Haloactinomyces albus: one gene and its partner. Each later gene encodes a partner of the first gene's protein in a complex. Links are inferred from orthologs where the notes say so. Each region holds a gene or a part of one and is shown on either strand. Other genes may lie near its edges. The genes, in order: JOF55_RS09835 and dnaN.

What was found.
Region 2: the proteins of JOF55_RS09835 (region 1) and dnaN are in contact, whole or in part, in a cryo-EM structure (PDB 8GIZ), measured with the Escherichia coli proteins. The link is inferred for Haloactinomyces albus from one-to-one orthologs.

What each region holds. Positions count from the first base shown.
Region 1 is NZ_JAVDXW010000001.1:2,089,173-2,097,671, forward strand. The notes cover bases 2,559-5,691. They hold JOF55_RS09835 (DNA polymerase III subunit gamma and tau), read right to left. Parts: upstream 5,313-5,691; coding sequence 2,805-5,312; downstream 2,559-2,804. Other genes in these bases: JOF55_RS09830 (YbaB/EbfC family nucleoid-associated protein), read right to left, coding at 2,559-2,566. Also shown: JOF55_RS09815 (ABC transporter substrate-binding protein), read right to left, coding at 1-735; JOF55_RS09820 (uridine kinase family protein), read right to left, coding at 957-1,580; recombination mediator RecR, read right to left, coding at 1,591-2,187; more of JOF55_RS09830, read right to left, coding at 2,201-2,558; JOF55_RS09850 (hypothetical protein), read right to left, coding at 5,710-6,207; JOF55_RS09855 (slipin family protein), read left to right, coding at 6,642-7,517; JOF55_RS09860 (DUF1707 SHOCT-like domain-containing protein), read right to left, coding at 7,526-7,711; JOF55_RS09865 (TrkH family potassium uptake protein), read left to right, coding at 8,048-8,499. UniProt on the Escherichia coli protein: Part of the beta sliding clamp loading complex, which hydrolyzes ATP to load the beta clamp onto primed DNA to form the DNA replication pre-initiation complex.
Region 2 is NZ_JAVDXW010000001.1:2,327,259-2,335,613, forward strand. Bases 1,579-4,567 are described here. They hold dnaN (DNA polymerase III subunit beta), read right to left. Parts: upstream 3,641-4,567; coding sequence 2,516-3,640; downstream 1,579-2,515. Other genes in these bases: gnd (phosphogluconate dehydrogenase (NAD(+)-dependent, decarboxylating)), read right to left, coding at 1,579-2,442. In the rest of the region: JOF55_RS10945 (DciA family protein), read right to left, coding at 1-197; DNA replication/repair protein RecF, read right to left, coding at 343-1,551; more of gnd, read right to left, coding at 1,555-1,578; chromosomal replication initiator protein DnaA, read right to left, coding at 4,610-6,571; rpmH (50S ribosomal protein L34), read left to right, coding at 7,276-7,419; rnpA (ribonuclease P protein component), read left to right, coding at 7,432-7,929; membrane protein insertion efficiency factor YidD, read left to right, coding at 7,929-8,327; membrane protein insertase YidC, read left to right, coding at 8,332-8,355. UniProt on the Escherichia coli protein: Confers DNA tethering and processivity to DNA polymerases and other proteins. Acts as a clamp, forming a ring around DNA (a reaction catalyzed by the clamp-loading complex) which diffuses in an ATP-independent manner freely and bidirectionally along dsDNA.

The DNA of each region.
Region 1 (8,499 bases):
GATCAACCGGCTCAGTTTCGCCTTCTCGCCCCAGTAGTCCTCGTTGCGGGCGAGGGTGATGGTGCCGTTGCCCTCGTCATAGGAGACGAACTCGAACGGGCCGGTGCCGGTCGGGTGCTTCTTGGCGTACTCCGAGTACACGAAGCTGGTGCCCTGCGCCTTGACGTCGTTGGCCCGGTACTTCTTCATCGCCGTCGGCGACTGCATGCTGAACGAGTCCAGTCCCAGCGCGTCCGGGAACTTCGAGGTCGGCCGGGTCAGGTTGAGCACGGCGGTGAACTCGCCGGTCGTTTCGCAGGATTCGTACAGCGAGGGCTTGTCGTCGCCCGCGAATCCGCCGAACGTCTCGATCCAGTAGTACGACAGGGCCGAGTTCCGGCCCGCACCGGTCTGGTTGTACCAGCGCTCGAAGTTCGCACAGACCGCCTCGGCGTTGAACGCGGTCCCGTCGTGGAACCGCACGCCTTTGCGCAGTTGGAAGGTCCAGGTCGTGCCGTCCTCCGACGAGTCCCAGTTCGTCGCGAGCTCCGGCTGGATCTCGGCGGTGCCCGGCTTGTAGTCGACCAGGCCCTCCATCATCTGGCGCGTGACCCGGAAGGTCTCTCCGTCGGAGGCGTAGAACGGGTCGAACAGAGCCGGCGCGCCTGCGGCGCCGAAGATCAGCGTGCCGCCTTCCCCACCTGCTGCGCTGTCTCGCTCGGAGGCGACGCAGGCCGCCAGCGAGGCCGTGAGCATGCACGCCACTCCGGCGGTCGCGAGACGACGTCGTACATACGGTAACCGGTACCCCGCCGGACGGGCTCTTCTCATCACGCACCTCGGTGTGTTGCACATCTCAGAGTGACGCAGAGAGTAACCCGTCATGCGGCTCGAGTGGAGACCTCAAGATTACGATTCCACTACATGATCATCCGGATCGGCCGCTGCTTTATCCGGATAAATTCGCGTATTACTGCCTACAGCCGAAGATTTTGCTCGAAAAGGCCGTACTCGAGGACAACATCGGCACGAGCCCGTGTGTCGTCCGAGTCGAACCACTCCCGTTCGAGCTCCTGCCACCGGCGCAAGTGCGGCCTTGCGTCCTCCCCCTCTCGAGCAACGGCCCGTTCCAGGCGCTGTCGCTGCCCCGCGAACTCCACCCAGATCGCCTGCGAAACCAGGTCGGCGATCGAGGCACGAGCCGCCGACACACCTTCGACGACCAGCACCTGCGGCACGTCGACATCGACCATCGCACCCGGCACCGGTTCCCCTCGCGGCCACTCCACACGCCGATAGCGCCCACGCTCACCCCTGCGCAGGGGGTCGAGTACCCCCTCGACGAGCTTCGGCCACCACTGCACCGGTTCGTCCCAGGTCGCGAAGTCGTCGGTGCGTACCAGCCGGACATCGGATCCGCGACGGGTCAGTTCCGCCACCAGCGCGTCGGCAAGGGTGGACTTGCCCGAACCCGAGGGACCGTCGACGGCGACCAGGCGAACCCCGCCCAACCTCGGCGGTGCCGCCCCTACCCGATCGGCGATCACGGCCGGAGTGAACGCGCCATCCCGGCACTGTGACTGCCAGAACGACGCGCTCACCACGGTGAAATCAGGCCGTACGACGACCGGACAGGGCGCGGCCCAGAGTCAACTCGTCGGCGAACTCGAGATCGCCTCCCATCGGCAGACCCGAGGCCAGTCGCGTGACACTCAGATCGGGGAAGTCCTGCAGCAGCCGCACCAGGTACGTCGCCGTCGCCTCCCCTTCGGTGTTCGGGTCCGTGGCGATGATCACCTCGGTGATCCCGTCCGTACCGATCCTGGTCACCAGCTCACGAATGCGCAGCTGATCCGGCCCGACGCCGGAAAGCGGATCCAGCGCACCCCCGAGCACGTGATAGCGCCCCCGGAACTCGCGGGTGCGCTCGATGGCGAGCACGTCCTTCGGCTCCTCGACCACGCACACCAACTTCGGGTCACGGCGGGTGTCCTGGCAGATCCGGCACGTCTCCTGCTCCGAGACGTTGCCGCAAACCTCGCAGAACACCACGCCTTCCTTGACCTTCTGCAGCGCGTCCTGCAGCCGGGTGACATCCGCGGTCTCGGCAGCCAGCAGGTGGAAGGCGATGCGCTGAGCACTCTTCGGGCCGACCCCCGGTAGGCGACCGAGCTCGTCGATCAGGTCCTGAACAGGCCCTTCGTACACGTGAACCCGCCCGTCACAGACCGGGCAGGCCGAGACCGCCCATGTCCGGGCCGCCCTGCCCACCACCGAGCGCACCGGTGACCGGCCCCATCTTCTCGGCCTGCAGCTCCTGCGCGGCTCGGTTGGCATCCCGGACCGCCGCGACGACCATGTCCGACAGGGTTTCGGTATCGGTGGGATCGGCGGCCTTCGGGTCGATCGACATGGACTGCAGCTCGCCCGCGCCCGTCACGACCGCCGTGACCAGGCCGCCACCGGCACTGCCGGTCACCTCGGTCTTGGCGAGCTCCTCCTGCGCAGTCATGAGCTGCTGCTGCATCTCCTGCGCCTGCTTCATGATCTCTTGCATGTTCGGCTGCTGGTCGCCCGGTTGCACCATGGCTCCTCTCCGGACTTCGGTAATCCACTGGGTCGGGCCGCTGAACGGCTGGTTCGGCTGTTCGCCGGGTCTCCGCGGTCTCTGCGGGTCTCCGCGCCGACCCTGCGGCGATGGCAACGCACCGCACCGGTGCAGGGTCCTTCCTCGCCAGCGTAATCGGATATCCCACGCAGCGGGTCGATGCCCACGTTCTCCGGTGATTCGCGGACACCGCGGCATCGCCTCGGGCGCCATTGCCTCAGGTGTCCTCGATCCTGCGAGCTCCGAGTTCGCTGGCGAAGAGTTCGACGGCCGCTTCCTGCGGGTCCTGCGTTTCCTGCTGCGGCTGCTCCGCTGCTCCCCCGGGAGACGACGCAGCGGATTCCCCGTGAGACGCAGCGACCCGGGAAGCAGGAGCCGGGGAAGCGGTGCCTGCGAGCTCCGGCTCCGCGCTCTGTACGGCATCCTCCTGCTGCCGGGCAAACTCCTGCGGCGGAGGAACATCCTCCGGTGGCGGTTCCTCGTCCGGCGGCTCCGGAGGCAGCGGCTCCGGTGGCGGTTCCGGCGGCAGCGGCTCCGGAGGCGGTTGCTCATCCGGGGGTTCCGAGGGTTCCGGAGGCGGGGGGACGCTGCCGTGCTCGCTCGGGGAGCCGGCTTCCGGGCGTACTCCGTTCGATGCGGCACGGTTCTCCTGCCCCGGTGACCCCGCCGAAGGCTGCTCTCCGCGCGTTTCGCCGGACCACTCCGCCGAGGCCCGGTGCGCAGACGAGTCCTGCGGGCCTCGGGATTCCTGCTGCCGAGTCCATCCGCCCGGCGAGGACCCGCCCGGCGAAGGCGCTGCCTGCGATGGCCGGGCCTGTGCCCGGTCACCGGCAGCCTGCCCGCCTTGCTGCGCAGCGGCGGCCCCCTCCTCCACGCACTGGACCTGCCATTCACCACCGAGAACGGCCCGCATGGCATCGCGCACGAACTCGACCCGGTGCTGCTGGGCGAACTGCTTCAGCAACCCGGTTGTCGGCATGGACAACACGAGAGTGCCGTCACGCAGGTCCTGCACGGTGGCGTTGAGCAGCAGAGCCTGCGTGGGCTTGTGGCGTTCGGCGACGGCACGCAGCAGTTCCGTCCACACCCGCCGCACCGCGGCGGCGTCGAGCCCGCCGGAGGTAGCCCCGGACTCGGCGTGTCCCTCGGGCGGCTGAGCCGAGCGGGTTTCGGTGGGCTGCTGCCGCGCTGCGGTGGCGTCCTGTTCGGACGGCGCCGGTTCGGCGGTCCCCTGTTGCCTTCCCGACTGCACACCCTCGGACTCGTACCGCCCGTTCTCCGCAGATGTGCTCTCCGCAGATGTGCTCTCCGCAGGCGGCTTCTCCGCAGGGGTGTCCTTTCCCGTCGCAGGCCCGGACGCCGACGCCCCGGTCTCGGCCGCCTGCTGCTGGGCCGCCTGCTGCTGGGCGGCTTGCTGCTGGGTGGCGTGCTGCTGGGCGGCTCGCTCGTGTGGCCGCTGGAACACACGCCGCGGTGGTCCGCTCTCGGGCTCCGCCGGTGCCGAACCCGGTTCGGGGCCCGCGGTTTCCGCGTGCTCCCCCGAAGAGCTGCTCTCCGGCGGCGCGATGGTCATACGCCGCTCGACACGCTCCAGACGCTGCAGCAGCGCGGTCTCCTCCGCGGAAACGGTGGGAAGCAGCATCCGCGCGCACAGCAGTTCCAGCAGCAGGCGCGGCGCCGTGGCACCGCGCATCTCGGACAGACCGGTGTGCACGATCTCGGCAAACCGGGACAGGGTCGCCGCACCGAGTCGGTCGCCCTGGCTCTGCATGGTGGCGAGGTCGTCACCGCCGCCATCGACGAGCCCGCGCTGCGCCGCGTCGGGCACCGCGTTCAACAGCACCAGGTCCCGCAATCGGTCCAGCAGGTCGGAGGCGAAGCGGCGTGGATCATGTCCCGCCTCGACCAGTCGGTCCACCGTCCCGTAGACCGCGGCACCATCGCCCGCTGCGAGAGCGTCCACCATGTCGTTGATCAGGGCGACGTCGGTGACACCGAGTAGCGCGACCGCACGGTCGTAGGTGATGCCCTCGTCGCCCGCGCCTGCCAGCAACTGGTCGAAGACGCTCAGGGTGTCCCGTGCCGAACCGCCGCCCGCGCGGATCGCCAGCGGGTACACGGTGGATTCGACCCGTACCCCTTCCTCACCACAGATGCGTTCGAGCAGCTCGCGCATGGTGCCCGGAGGCATCAGCCGAAACGGGTAGTGGTGCGTGCGCGAGCGGATGGTGGTGAGCACCTTGTCCGGCTCGGTGGTGGCGAAGATGAAGACCAGGTGTTCCGGCGGCTCTTCGACGATCTTGAGCAGGGCGTTGAAGCCCTGCGGGGTGACCATGTGGGCCTCGTCGATGACGAAGATCCGGTAGCGGGACTGTGCCGGGGCGAACACGGCACGGTCGCGGAGTTCGCGGGTGTCGTCGACACCACCGTGGCTGGCCGCGTCGAGTTCGATGACGTCGACACTGCCCGGCCCCTCGGGGGCGAGAGCGACGCACGAATCGCACTCCCCACAGGGCTCCGCAGTCGGTCCGTGCAGGCAGTTCAGCGACCTCGCGAGGATTCGCGCGCTGGAGGTCTTGCCGCAACCCCGTGGCCCGGAGAACAGGTAGGCGTGGTTGATGCGGCCGGACGCCAGCGCGGTACGCAGGGGTTCGGTGACGTGCTCCTGGCCGACGACCTCACCGAAGGTCGCCGGCCGGTACTTGCGGTAGAGGGCGAGCGCCACACCGGGGACTTTACGTGGTCGGCCGGACATCTCGACAACGGCAGGCGACAGCCTGCGGGGCCGCGTACAACCCGATAAAAAGGGGACCCCGTGCACCCGCCAGAGCCCGCTTACCCTTGCTGCCTTCCGGCCCTGGGGGAGTTCACAGGTTGGACGCCGCACGGGGTCCACGTTCAAGTGTAACGAACCGTGGCACACGACGAGACGGGGGTCCGTCCAACCGGAGAATCGGTCCGCGCGGCTTCACCGCCGAGGCGGCCCGCCCCCCATGGCTGCCGATCGACACCCGTCCCGTACACTTGTTCGCGGAGGATTGGCCGAGCGGCCTAAGGCGCACGATTGGAAATCGTGTAAGGGCATCCCCCTTCACGGGTTCGAATCCCGTATCCTCCGCAGGTCACGGGGCCGGGCGCGACACCAGCGCCCGGCCCTGTTCGCGTTCGGGAATTCGGTTGGTCCGTGGCGTGGCCGTCAGCCGACGTGGTGAACCTCGCACATCGCGGCCACGCTCGGCACAGTTACCGCGTCGCTGTTTCCACCTCTTGGCAGAAGCAACAGCGAGATCGACCTTGTGACCGCGACCGGGATGAGCACGCTCGACATCGTGAGCCCTGTCAGCTTCCGCCAGCGGCGGGAAACGCTGGAACTGGCAGGCTGGCTGACGCTGCTCGTCGGCTGCCTCGAGTACGACCTCGGCGACAAGCGTTCCGCAGAAGCCACTCGACGCTCCGCCCTGACACTGGGCCATGAAGTCGGCAGCCCCGGAATCCTCGGATGGGCTCACGAGATGCGCGCGTGGTTCGCACTCACGTCGGGGGACTACCGAGGCGGCCTCGCGGCCGCCGATGGCGGCCGAGGCCGCCGCGGGAAACCACAGCGTCAGCGTCCAGCTCATCGCCCAGAAGGCGAAAGCGCTCGCGCGAATGGGCCACCGTGACGAGATGCTGAAGACCCTGGAGCACGGGCGCCTCGTGCTCGAAGGAATGCCTTACCCGGACAACGTCGAAAACCACTTCGTCGTGGACCCGTCGAAGTACGACTTCTACGCGATGGACTGCTACCGCCACATCGGTGAGAACGACCTCGCTCGCGAGCTGCCCGACGAGGTGATCCGCGTCAGCACCGACTTCAACGGACACGAGCGGTGGCCCATGCGAGTAGCGGAAGCACAGGTCACACTCGGTGTTGTGCCCGCGGGGCAGGGCTCCCCGGAAGGGTCGTCATGTGCTCGTGACCTGCGGCTACGAATCGGAAACCCACAGTACCGAGGCGTACCTTGGCGCAAGAGTGGACGATGTGGTGCTCCGCCGCGCGAAAGGAGCGTAAGCCGTGAGCGTTGTGTGGACGGCAATCGTCCTTGTCATCCTGCTCCTGCTCGTGCTCGTGGGTGCGGGACTGCGCGCTGTGCAGCAGTACCAACGCGGGGTGGTGCTGCGCTTCGGCCGGCTGCTGTCACCGGTGCGTCAGCCGGGACTGCGCGTGATCGTGCCGTTCGTGGACCGGATGAAGAAGGTGCCGGTCCAGACCGCCGTGCTCGACGTTCCCGCACAGGGAGCCATCACCCGGGACAACGTCTCGATCAGCGTGGATGCCGTGGTGTACTTCCGCGTGGAGGATCCGGTCAAAGCCGTGATCAATGTTTCGGACTACCTGCACGCCACCTCCCAGGTCGCGCAGACGTCCTTGCGCTCGGTGATCGGCCGGGCCGATCTGGACACGCTGCTGACGGATCGGCAGCAGATCAACGATGAGTTGCGGGGGGTCATCGACACCCCGACCGAGGATTGGGGCATCAGCATCGATCGGGTCGAGACCAAGGAGGTTTCGCTGCCCGAGGGCATGCAACGCTCGATGTCGCGGCAGGCCGAGGCCGAGCGCGATCGGCGTGCTCGAGTCATCAACGCCGACGGTGAGTTGCAGGCATCGAACAAGCTGGCCGAGGCCGCCGACGCGATGGAAACGGCACCGGGAGCCTTGCAGTTGCGCCTGTTGCAGACGGTGGTCGAAGTGTCCGCGGAGAAGAACAGCACTCTGGTGATGCCGTTCCCGGTGGAGGTACTGCGCTTTTTCGAACACGCCACCGGACAAGCCACCTCCCGGTATTCGGCATCGACCGAGCCGAATTCCGATGCCGAACCGTCCCCGGCGTGGTGGCGCAACGGTCGCGACCGGACCGACGACGGCCCCACGAGCACCGAGACCTGACAACGGCGCTACCAGAGGTTCCCCGGAAGATCCCGCGTGAGTACCGCCAGCTCGCCCCGCGTCGTGCTGGCGTAAGCGGACGCGATGCGCTCGTCGCACTCGGCCACGCTCAGTCGCCCCTGGGACAACGCTCGCTGGAGACGCTCGACCACCGCCTCCCGCTCCGCGTCCGAAGCGCGTACGTCTTCGCTCACCAGGGCTCCACTGATCACACGTCCCGCACAGCTCCCACCAGGTTAACCGTTCCGCCACCCCGGAGGACAGCGAAGAGCAACGCGAACGCACCGGCGCGCGAGGGGCGCTGCCGGATCGCGCTCTCCAGGCGACGGACAGGCAGACAGCGGCACGGGAGGATCCGGGGGCGAATGGGCTAACGTGCAGGGTTTGATGACCCATGTGCTCAGCCCTGACCGCGTCACCGGGAAGTCGGTGTGACCTCTCGCACGGTTCCGAGATCGGAACGATCCGCACTCCGGAACGCCCTCCGCGTGTTGCGCCGCCTGTTGCCCGACAGCAGGCAGCCCGCGCGAATGGTCGTCTTCGGGTTCGGCCTCGCCGTCCTGGTCGGAACAGCACTGTTGTTACTGCCCGTCGCCAGTACAAGCGGCACGCCCACGAACTGGGTGACGGCCCTGTTCACCGCGACTTCGGCGGTATGCGTGACCGGCTTGATCGTCGTCGACACCGCCGCACACTGGTCGACCTTCGGGGAACTGGTCGTGCTCGGCCTGATCCAGATCGGCGGGCTCGGCATCATGACGCTGGCCTCCCTGCTGGGGTTGCTGGTCACCCGCCGACTGGGCCTGCGGATGCAACGCACCGCACAGACCGAGACCAAAAGCCTCGACCTCGGTGACGTTCGCTCGGTGATCGCGGGCGTCATCATGGTCAGCTTGACCGTGGAGACGTTGACCGCGGCAGCGCTGACCGCGCGGTTCGCCATCGGCTATGGCCAGCCCCTGGGACATGCGGGCTACTTCGG
Region 2 (8,355 bases), 240 kb from region 1 along the record:
CTGCGCCGGGCTTTCGTACTCGTCGTCTTTTTCCGCGGCCTGCCACGGCCACGTGCTTTCGTTTGCTCCCGAGCGGCCTGCAGTGCCGCGCGCGCCAGGTCCGCTCCCCGGAGTGTGGAGTCCTGCGGAAGCGAAGAGTCGTCCGGCGCGGACTCACCAGCGGGCTTCGACGAGTTCTCGGTGACCGAGTTGTCCACATTATCCACAGAGTTATCCCCAGTCGTGTGGCGGTTGTCCTCCTCGGGGAGGACGGATGTGCTGCCTGCCACTGTTCGTGGCTGCGAGTGTCGAGGGGCCTGCTGGGACGGAGGCCGGGGATTCCTGCCACGAACCGGCGGGGATTCATTCGACACGCTGTACCTCACCGTCGCCCACATCGAATCGGACACCGGACAGCTCCTCGGGCACGTCCTCGGGCACGGCCGCCGTCACCAGAACCTGCTCGGCACCCGCGACCAGTTCGGCCAGTCGTGCCCGTCGCCTGCTGTCGAGCTCGGCGAAGACGTCGTCGAGCACCAGCACCGGTTCCGCGCCATCCGCTGCCAACAGGTGGTAAGAAGCCAGCCGCAACGCCAGTGCGAGCGACCATGATTCGCCGTGGCTGGCATACCCCTTCGCCGGGGCCTCGCCGAGCACGAGGTCGAGATCGTCACGATGCGGCCCCACGAGGGAAACGCCGCGTTCGAGCTCCTGCGAGCGCACCTGCTCCAGTTCCGACAGCAGCGCGGATTCCAGCGCCTTGCGGCCTTCCTCGGTACCGGCACGCGTACCGTGGGGCGGTCCGAACCCTTCGGGGAGGGAGTCACCGAAACTGCTGCGGTAACTCACCCGAGCGACACGCCCGGAGGGCCCCTCTCCCGGTTGTTGTCCGTCCGGCGCCCCCGTTGCGGCCACGCTCGCATACGACCGGGTCACATGCGGCGCGAGATCCGCGACCAGGTCGAGCCGGCCCGCCAGCAGGTCGGCACCGTGGCGGGCCAGATGCCCGTCCCATACCTCCAGAGTGCGCAGGTCATCCGAAACCGACTTGCCCTTGCGTGCCGCTCCCGCGGATTTCAGCAGTGCGTTGCGCTGCTTGAGCACCCGCTCGTAGTCGGTACGTACCCCCGCGTAGCGCGGTGTGCGGGAGACCAACAGGTCGTCGAGGAAGCGGCGTCGCTCGCTCGGATCCCCCCGCACCATGACCAGGTCTTCCGGTGCGAACAGAACGGTGCGCAGGATGCCCAGTACGTCCCGGGGGCGGGACGCTGCACCACGGTTGATCCGGGCCCGGTTCGCCCGCCCTGCGGCGATCTCGATCTCCACCAGCAACTCCCGCCCCGCGTGGACGACCGTGGCCCGCACCACCGCCCGCTGGGCGCCGTGGCGCACCAGGGGCGCATCGGTGGCGACGCGGTGCGAACCGAGCGTGGCGACGTAGCCGAGTGCTTCGACGAGATTCGTTTTGCCCTGCCCGTTCGCTCCGATCAGCACACTCGGTCCCGGTGCGAACGCGAGGTCGGCGTGCTGCCAGGAGCGGAAATCGGTCAATTGTAAGTGGCGGACGTACACGGATCAGTCGTCGCTGGACCGGACGGAGTGGCCACCGAACTGATTGCGCAACGCCGCCACCGCCTTCATCGCGGGCGAGTCCTCTTGACGTGAGGCGAACCGGGCGAACAGGGCCGAGGTGATCGCCGGAGTCGGCACCGCGTTGTTGATCGACTCCTCGATGGTCCAGCGTCCCTCACCGGAGTCGCTGACGTAGCCCTGCAGCTCCTCGAGCTCCGGATCCTCTTCCAGGGCACGAACCAGCAGGTCCAGCAGCCAGGAACGTACGACGGTACCTTCGGTCCACGCCTTGATCGTCGCGGGCACGTCGGTGACGACGTCGGAAGCGGCCAACAGCTCGAAGCCCTCGGCGTAGGCCTGCATCAGGCCGTACTCGATGCCGTTGTGCACCATCTTGGCGTAGTGGCCCGCACCGACCGGGCCGGCGTGGGCGAAGCCCTTCTCCCGTTCGCCGTCGGGGCGCAATGCGTCGAAGATCGGCATTGCCCGTTCGATGTCCTCGGAGTCGCCTCCGGCCATCAGGCCATAGCCGTTCTCCGCGCCCCACACACCTCCGGAAACCCCGACGTCGACGTACTTGATGCCTTTTTCCGCGAGCAAGGCGGCGTTCGTCTGATCGTCGGTGAAACGCGAGTTTCCACCCTCGATCACCAGGTCACCCGTATCGAGCTCATCACTCAGCTCCTCGATGGCCCGGCGGGTCGGATCGCCATGCGGAATCATGAGCCACACCACGCGGGGCCCTCGTAGCTCCCGCACCAGGTCGGCGATCGAGGGGGTATCACTGACCTCCGGATTGCGGTCGTAGCCCACGACCTCGTGCCCGGCTGCGTGCAGTCGGGCACGCATGTTGAAACCCATCTTGCCCAAACCGATGAGACCGAGTTGCACCGGAACTCCTTGGCTACTGTTCGGGGATTGCGGCTACCGGCGAAGGGTGCTGTTCGCCCCACTGGCCGGCAACTCAGCCGGGCATCCGGACCGGCATCAGCAGGTAGAGGTACCCCTCGCTCACCGAACCATCCTGCCCGACCGGCTTGAGGAGTGCGGGACGGCTGGATGTGGTGAACAGCATCTGAGCGCGATCGGTCTTCAGCGCCCCGAGCCCGTCGAGCAGATAGCCGGGGTTGAAGGCGATCGTCAGCGGGTCGCCCGAGAACTCGACGGCCAGTTCTTCCTCCGCGCTGCCTTCGTCATCGCCCCCTGCCGTCAGCCGCAGCCCGGATTCCGAGAACTCCAGGCGCACCTGAGTGCCTCGTTCGGCGACCAGCGACACTCGCTTGATGGCATCCACCAGTGGGTTGACATCGATGATCGTGCTCGCCGAGGTCTCCGAAGGCAGCAACTGGCGATATTTCGGGAACTCCGCATCGAGGAGCCGACTGGTGTTGCGGCGGCTGGGGCCGGACAGGCCGAGCAGGCCGTCACCCGAGGCAAGCGAGATTTCGACCTTGCTGTCCGCGCTCCCCAGGGTCTTGGCCGAGTCCGCCAGGGTCTTGGCCGGTACGAGCACCGATGTATCGGTCACCGCACCACTCGGTTCCCAGGCGAACTCGCGCATGGCCAACCGGAAACGGTCCGTGGCCACCATCGTCAACCGGTCCTCGTTGATCTCGATCCGGACGCCGGTGAGCATCGGCAGCGTCTCGTCCTTGCCCGCGGCGACCGCGACCTGGGCGACGGCTTCGCTGAACAGGTCACCGGCAACGGAACCGGCATGTTCGGGCATGCCGGGCAGTTGCGGGTAGTCCTCCACCGGCATCGTGGGGAGGCTGAACCGGGAGCTTCCGCAGGTGATGCTGACCCGGTTGCCGTCCACGGTGATCTCGACGGGGCGCGATGGCAACGCTTTGGTGATGTCCGCGAGCAGCCTGCCGGAGACCAGGGTGCGCCCGGTCGACTCGATCGTGGCTTCGACCCCGACCTGGGCGGAGACTTCGTAGTCGAATCCCGAGATGGTCAGGGTGTCCTCGGAACTCGCGTCGAGTAGCACCCCACCCAGGACCGGAACCGGTGGCCGTGACGGGACGCTGCGTGCGACCCAGGCGACGGCGTCGGCGAGACCGTCACGTTCCACGCGGATCTTCATGGGAGTCCTTTCGATTCCAGCCGCTGGTGGCTTGCTGGACACGTCTTGCTGGGGGTACTTCGGTGGAGCGAAGAGCTCGTGCTCGCCTGTGGGCCATCGTAGGTGCGATTCGGCACCGGTGATGGCATCCCGGCCGTCAGACCGCCGACCGGGTACGGGGAGTTCCACCGTAGAGCCTGCGATGTGAGCGCGTCATCCGGGTCCCGGCTTCGGTACGGGGTGTCGTTCGGCCGTGGCGGGATGTTCCTTCACTTGTCCACTGCCCCTTCTTTTTTCTTTTTTCCCAAAAAGAAGAGAAAAAACAGCCGTAGTAGTAGGGGCTGTGGACGCTGGGGATAAGTCGACTTTGCGCTGGTCGCAGGTGTGCATGGTTGTGGAGCCCACTGTGGGTAACTTGTGGATCATTGAGCTTGCCTGTGGACAACTTGGCTTGTGGATAAAACCATCCCCAAGATCCACTGATCTATCCACAGTCCATCCCCAGGCTGACCCCAGGTTATCCCCAGGTCTTGTGGGTGGATCAAGATCCCTCGAACGGGTTGTGGACAACTCTGTGGACAACTTGTGGGCAACTGATGCCCTTCCTGTGGGCAAGTCCGGCTTCGTTGTGTACAGCTTGTGGTTGATTTTTGGGGTACCGCAGCGCAGCCTTGGGGACGAGTTTTGCTGTGGACAACTCGGGTTACCGGCGAGTTGCCGACCGCAGACAATGCGGTAATTCACAATCGGGTAGATCTCAGGAGTTCCGTGACGCTCCGTATTCCCGTCGTGCTGGTGCTTGCTGCGCGTCCGTTTCGTGTCGGTTCATATCGGATGCGTGCACCCTGTGAGGTCCGAAGCGATCCGATCGATCCGACGGGTGCGACCGGAGGTGCCACCCGGATGCGGCCGGATCCTTCTGTGTCACCGGGGTGCTCGCATGCGGGTGGGTCAGCGGAAAGGTGTGAGCCGCAGGATGCGCGGGTGCGCTCAGGCCAGCGAGGACTGCTGCTTGATACGAGCGGTCAGTTCCTGGACCTGGTCGTAGACGCGGCGGCGCTCGGCCATCCCATTGCGGATCTTCTTGTCCGCGTGCATGACCGTCGTGTGGTCCCGGCCGCCGAAGCTCTGTCCGATCTTCGGCAGCGACGAGTCGGTGAGCTCCCGGCACAGGTACATGGCGATCTGCCGAGCTTGGGCCAGCGCTTTCGTTTTGCCCGGACCGCACAGATCGTCCACGGTGACCTCGAAGAACTCGGCGGTGACCGCCATGATCGTGCCCGCGGTGATCTCCGGGGTATGCGAGTCCGGAATGAGATCACGCAGCACGATCTCGGCCAGCTGCACGTCCACGGGCTGCTGATTCAGCGAGGCGAACGCGGTGACCCGGATCAGGGCACCCTCCAGCTCGCGGATGTTGCGCTCGATCCGCGCCGCGATGAACTCCAGCACCTCGGCGGGTGCGGCCATCCGGTCCTGCGCGGCCTTCTTCCGCAGAATCGCGATCCGGGTTTCCAGCTCCGGTGGCTGGATGTCGGTGATCAGGCCCCACTCGAAGCGGGTGCGCAGCCGATCCTCCAGCGTGTGCAGACTCTTCGGTGGGCGATCGGAGGACACCACGATCTGCTTGTTGGAGTTGTGCAGTGTGTTGAAGGTATGGAAGAACTCCTCCTGAGTCCCTTCCTTGCCCTCCAGGAACTGGATGTCGTCGACCAGCAGCACATCGACGTCGCGGTAGCGGCGCTGGAAGGCGACCTGCCGGTCGTCGCGCAACGAGTTGATGAAGTCGTTGGTGAACTCCTCGGTGGAGACGTACCGCACGCGCATCCCCGGGAACAGGCGTTGCGCGTAGTGCCCCACCGCGTGCAGCAGGTGTGTTTTGCCCAGCCCGGACTCTCCCCAGATGAACAGCGGGTTGTATGCGCGGGCAGGCGCCTCCGCGCCGGCCACGGCCGCGGCATGGGCGAAGCGGTTGGAGGCACCGATCACGAACGTGTCGAAGGTGTACTTCGCGTTGAGACGTGTCTGCGAGGTCGGCGGTGCGTGCTTCGGCGCGGTGAACGGCTGTCCCTGCTGGGTTTCGGGTTGGTTTCCGCCCCCGAAGGTCGGCCAAATCTCGTTGGCGGTGTTGAGCGCCTCGCCTTCCTCCTCGTCGTCCGGTTCGACCTCACCGGCTGCGTCGGCCGTACTCGCGGAGTTCCCCGGGGGTGTGCTTCCCCGGCCCGTGCTCTCCGAGGTCGATCCTCGATGATCGTAGCCGGTCGGGCTGCTGTGCTGTGGCGAGTAGGCTGCGAAGAGGTCGGGCTCCTCCCCGCTGCCGGGTATCTGTTGTCCTGCGGTCGATGCCGTGGGGAGTGAACCGCTGATCGAGCCGGTATGTGCGGTGTTGCCGTAGGTTTCCGGCCGGTGGTCGTCAGGGGGCTGCTCGTGTGTCCGATACTCCGGGTTCCAGGGGTCCGCACCCCGATAATCGGGACTCCCGTCGCCCGATGGCCTCTCGTCGGGGGGGCGCATGCCAGGGGCTCTGTCGTAGCGTCCGCTCGGGGAGGAAGTCGCGGGATACGGCGAGGTCCCGTAGGGAGCTTCGGTGTATTCGAACTCACCCGGTCGGTCGGCGGTCGGGTTCTGCTCGACCTGCGGGTCGGCTCCGGGAGCCTGCTGCTGGGTGACCGGCCGGGTCGGGGCCGGAACGGTGGTGTCCACCTTGACGGCCAGGGATACGGAACGGCCGAGCCTGCGGGAGAGCGCATCGGTGATCGGATCCCGGAGCGCACGTTCGATCGCTTCCTTCGCGAAGTCGCTCGGAGCGGCCAACAGAGCGGTACCGTCCAGCAGTCCGATCGGGCGTGTCACTCGCATCCACGCGCGTTGCTGAGGCGAGAGCGTGCCCGAGGACAGCTCGTGAACCACCTCGTCCCAGACCCGCTCGAGATCGGTTTGGTGGTCGGACACCGCTGCACTCCCCTCCCCTCATCGGCACGTGACCCGCGTGCCCTGGCGCCCGCACGAATCACAGGACCTACACGGTTGTCGAGGCAGCTCCGGGTGGCCGCTTTTCGGGTGGCCGTTGTCGAGATACGTATCCACAGAGTTGTCCACAACTGTGCACGAAGGTACGACAGGGCAACGTGGTGGGACGTCCTGGGGCCCACAGTGCCGTACCAGTCGAGGTCGGAACCGTTACGGTGGATCCTTGTGGTTGTTCTGCGTCGGCGGAACGGCCGACGGCTGACGAGTCGACAGCCGGTGAGTCGACAGCCGGTGAATCGAGCGTTTGGCAGACGGGCAGGTTAACAAGCGGGTCTCGTGCCCTTCAAGGTGGTGTCGCTCGAGGAGCATGATCGGCCTGCCGACAGCGCTTTCGCAGAGTGGTTCCTCGGGACGTGCGGGGTGGTTCCGAGACCCCGGTTTGGAATCGCCGATTGCTCCTGCGTACCCTCGTATGGTCCCCCGCTGCAGAAGCGGGCATGCGGTTGCGCTTGGTTTCCGATGGTGTTCAGGCGCTGTGTGTCATGCCGCATCGGCGTGGCACACGTACTCTTCCTGCCGGGCTTGTCCCGGCCACGGTGATGAGTCGCGACCGCAACCTGTCGGCGGGGACACCTGACCGAGCCACTGTGGCCATTGTGTGCCTGTAGTAACCGGGAGATCCGACCGTGAGCAAGGGCAAGCGCACCTTCCAGCCGAACAATCGTAAGCGGGCCAAGACCCACGGGTTCCGGCTGCGCATGCGCACCCGGGCCGGCCGCGCGATCGTGGCCGCTCGCCGTCGCAGGGGTCGTAAGCAGTTGACCGCCTGAGCACTGACGATCGTGCTTCCTGCGGCTGCCCGGCTGACCCGAAGCCAGGACTTCAGTCTGGTGGTCCGTCGAGGTCGCCGAGCCGGGCGATCGCGTCTGGTGGTGCACGTGCTGACGCAGCCGGGTGGAACCGAGGCTGCTCCGGCACGTGCCACTGAATGCTGTTCGGATGGTGCATCGCTCCGAAACGGCGGTGCACATCGGTCCGGCACAGCCTCGGCCACCGAAGCGGCACCCATCCGGGAACGAGACGAATCGCCCCGGGTGGGTTTTGTCGTGAGCAAGGCCGTCGGCAACGCGGTGATGCGCCACCGGGTTGCACGACGCCTTCGGCACCTCATGCGTGAACGCCTCGGCGGGCTTCCTCCTGGCACACTGGTTGTGGTGCGAGCTCTGCCCCCGGCGGCCGGTGCGACCAGTCGCGATTTGGGGAGGGACCTCGACTCCGCATTCCGCAAGCTGCGGGTGTCCACTGCGTCCGAGGGGCTCCCGCCGACGGAAAACACATGATGGCAGAGCAAGACCCACCCGTCGAGAACTATCGCGACACCGCGCAACGCCCGGGACCGGTTGCCCGGCTCCTGCTGCTGCCCATCCGGATCTACCGCGCGGTGATCTCGCCGCTGCTCCCCCCGACTTGCCGGTTCTATCCGAGCTGCAGTGCCTACGCGGTGGAAGCACTGACGGTGCACGGAGCATTTCGCGGTAGCAGGCTGACCCTGTGGCGTCTATTGCGCTGCGGCCCCTGGCACCCCGGCGGGCTTGATCCCGTACCACCCCGGCGGAGGTCATCCCGGCGGGGATCGCCCGATCGGGGGACGACCGGGCAGGATTCCACGGGACGGGATTCCACGGGGCAGGACGGGTCCGGCAACACCCAGAACCCCCGACCGTACGCCGAGGAGTAGTTCAGTGCTGGACTTCATCAATTATCCG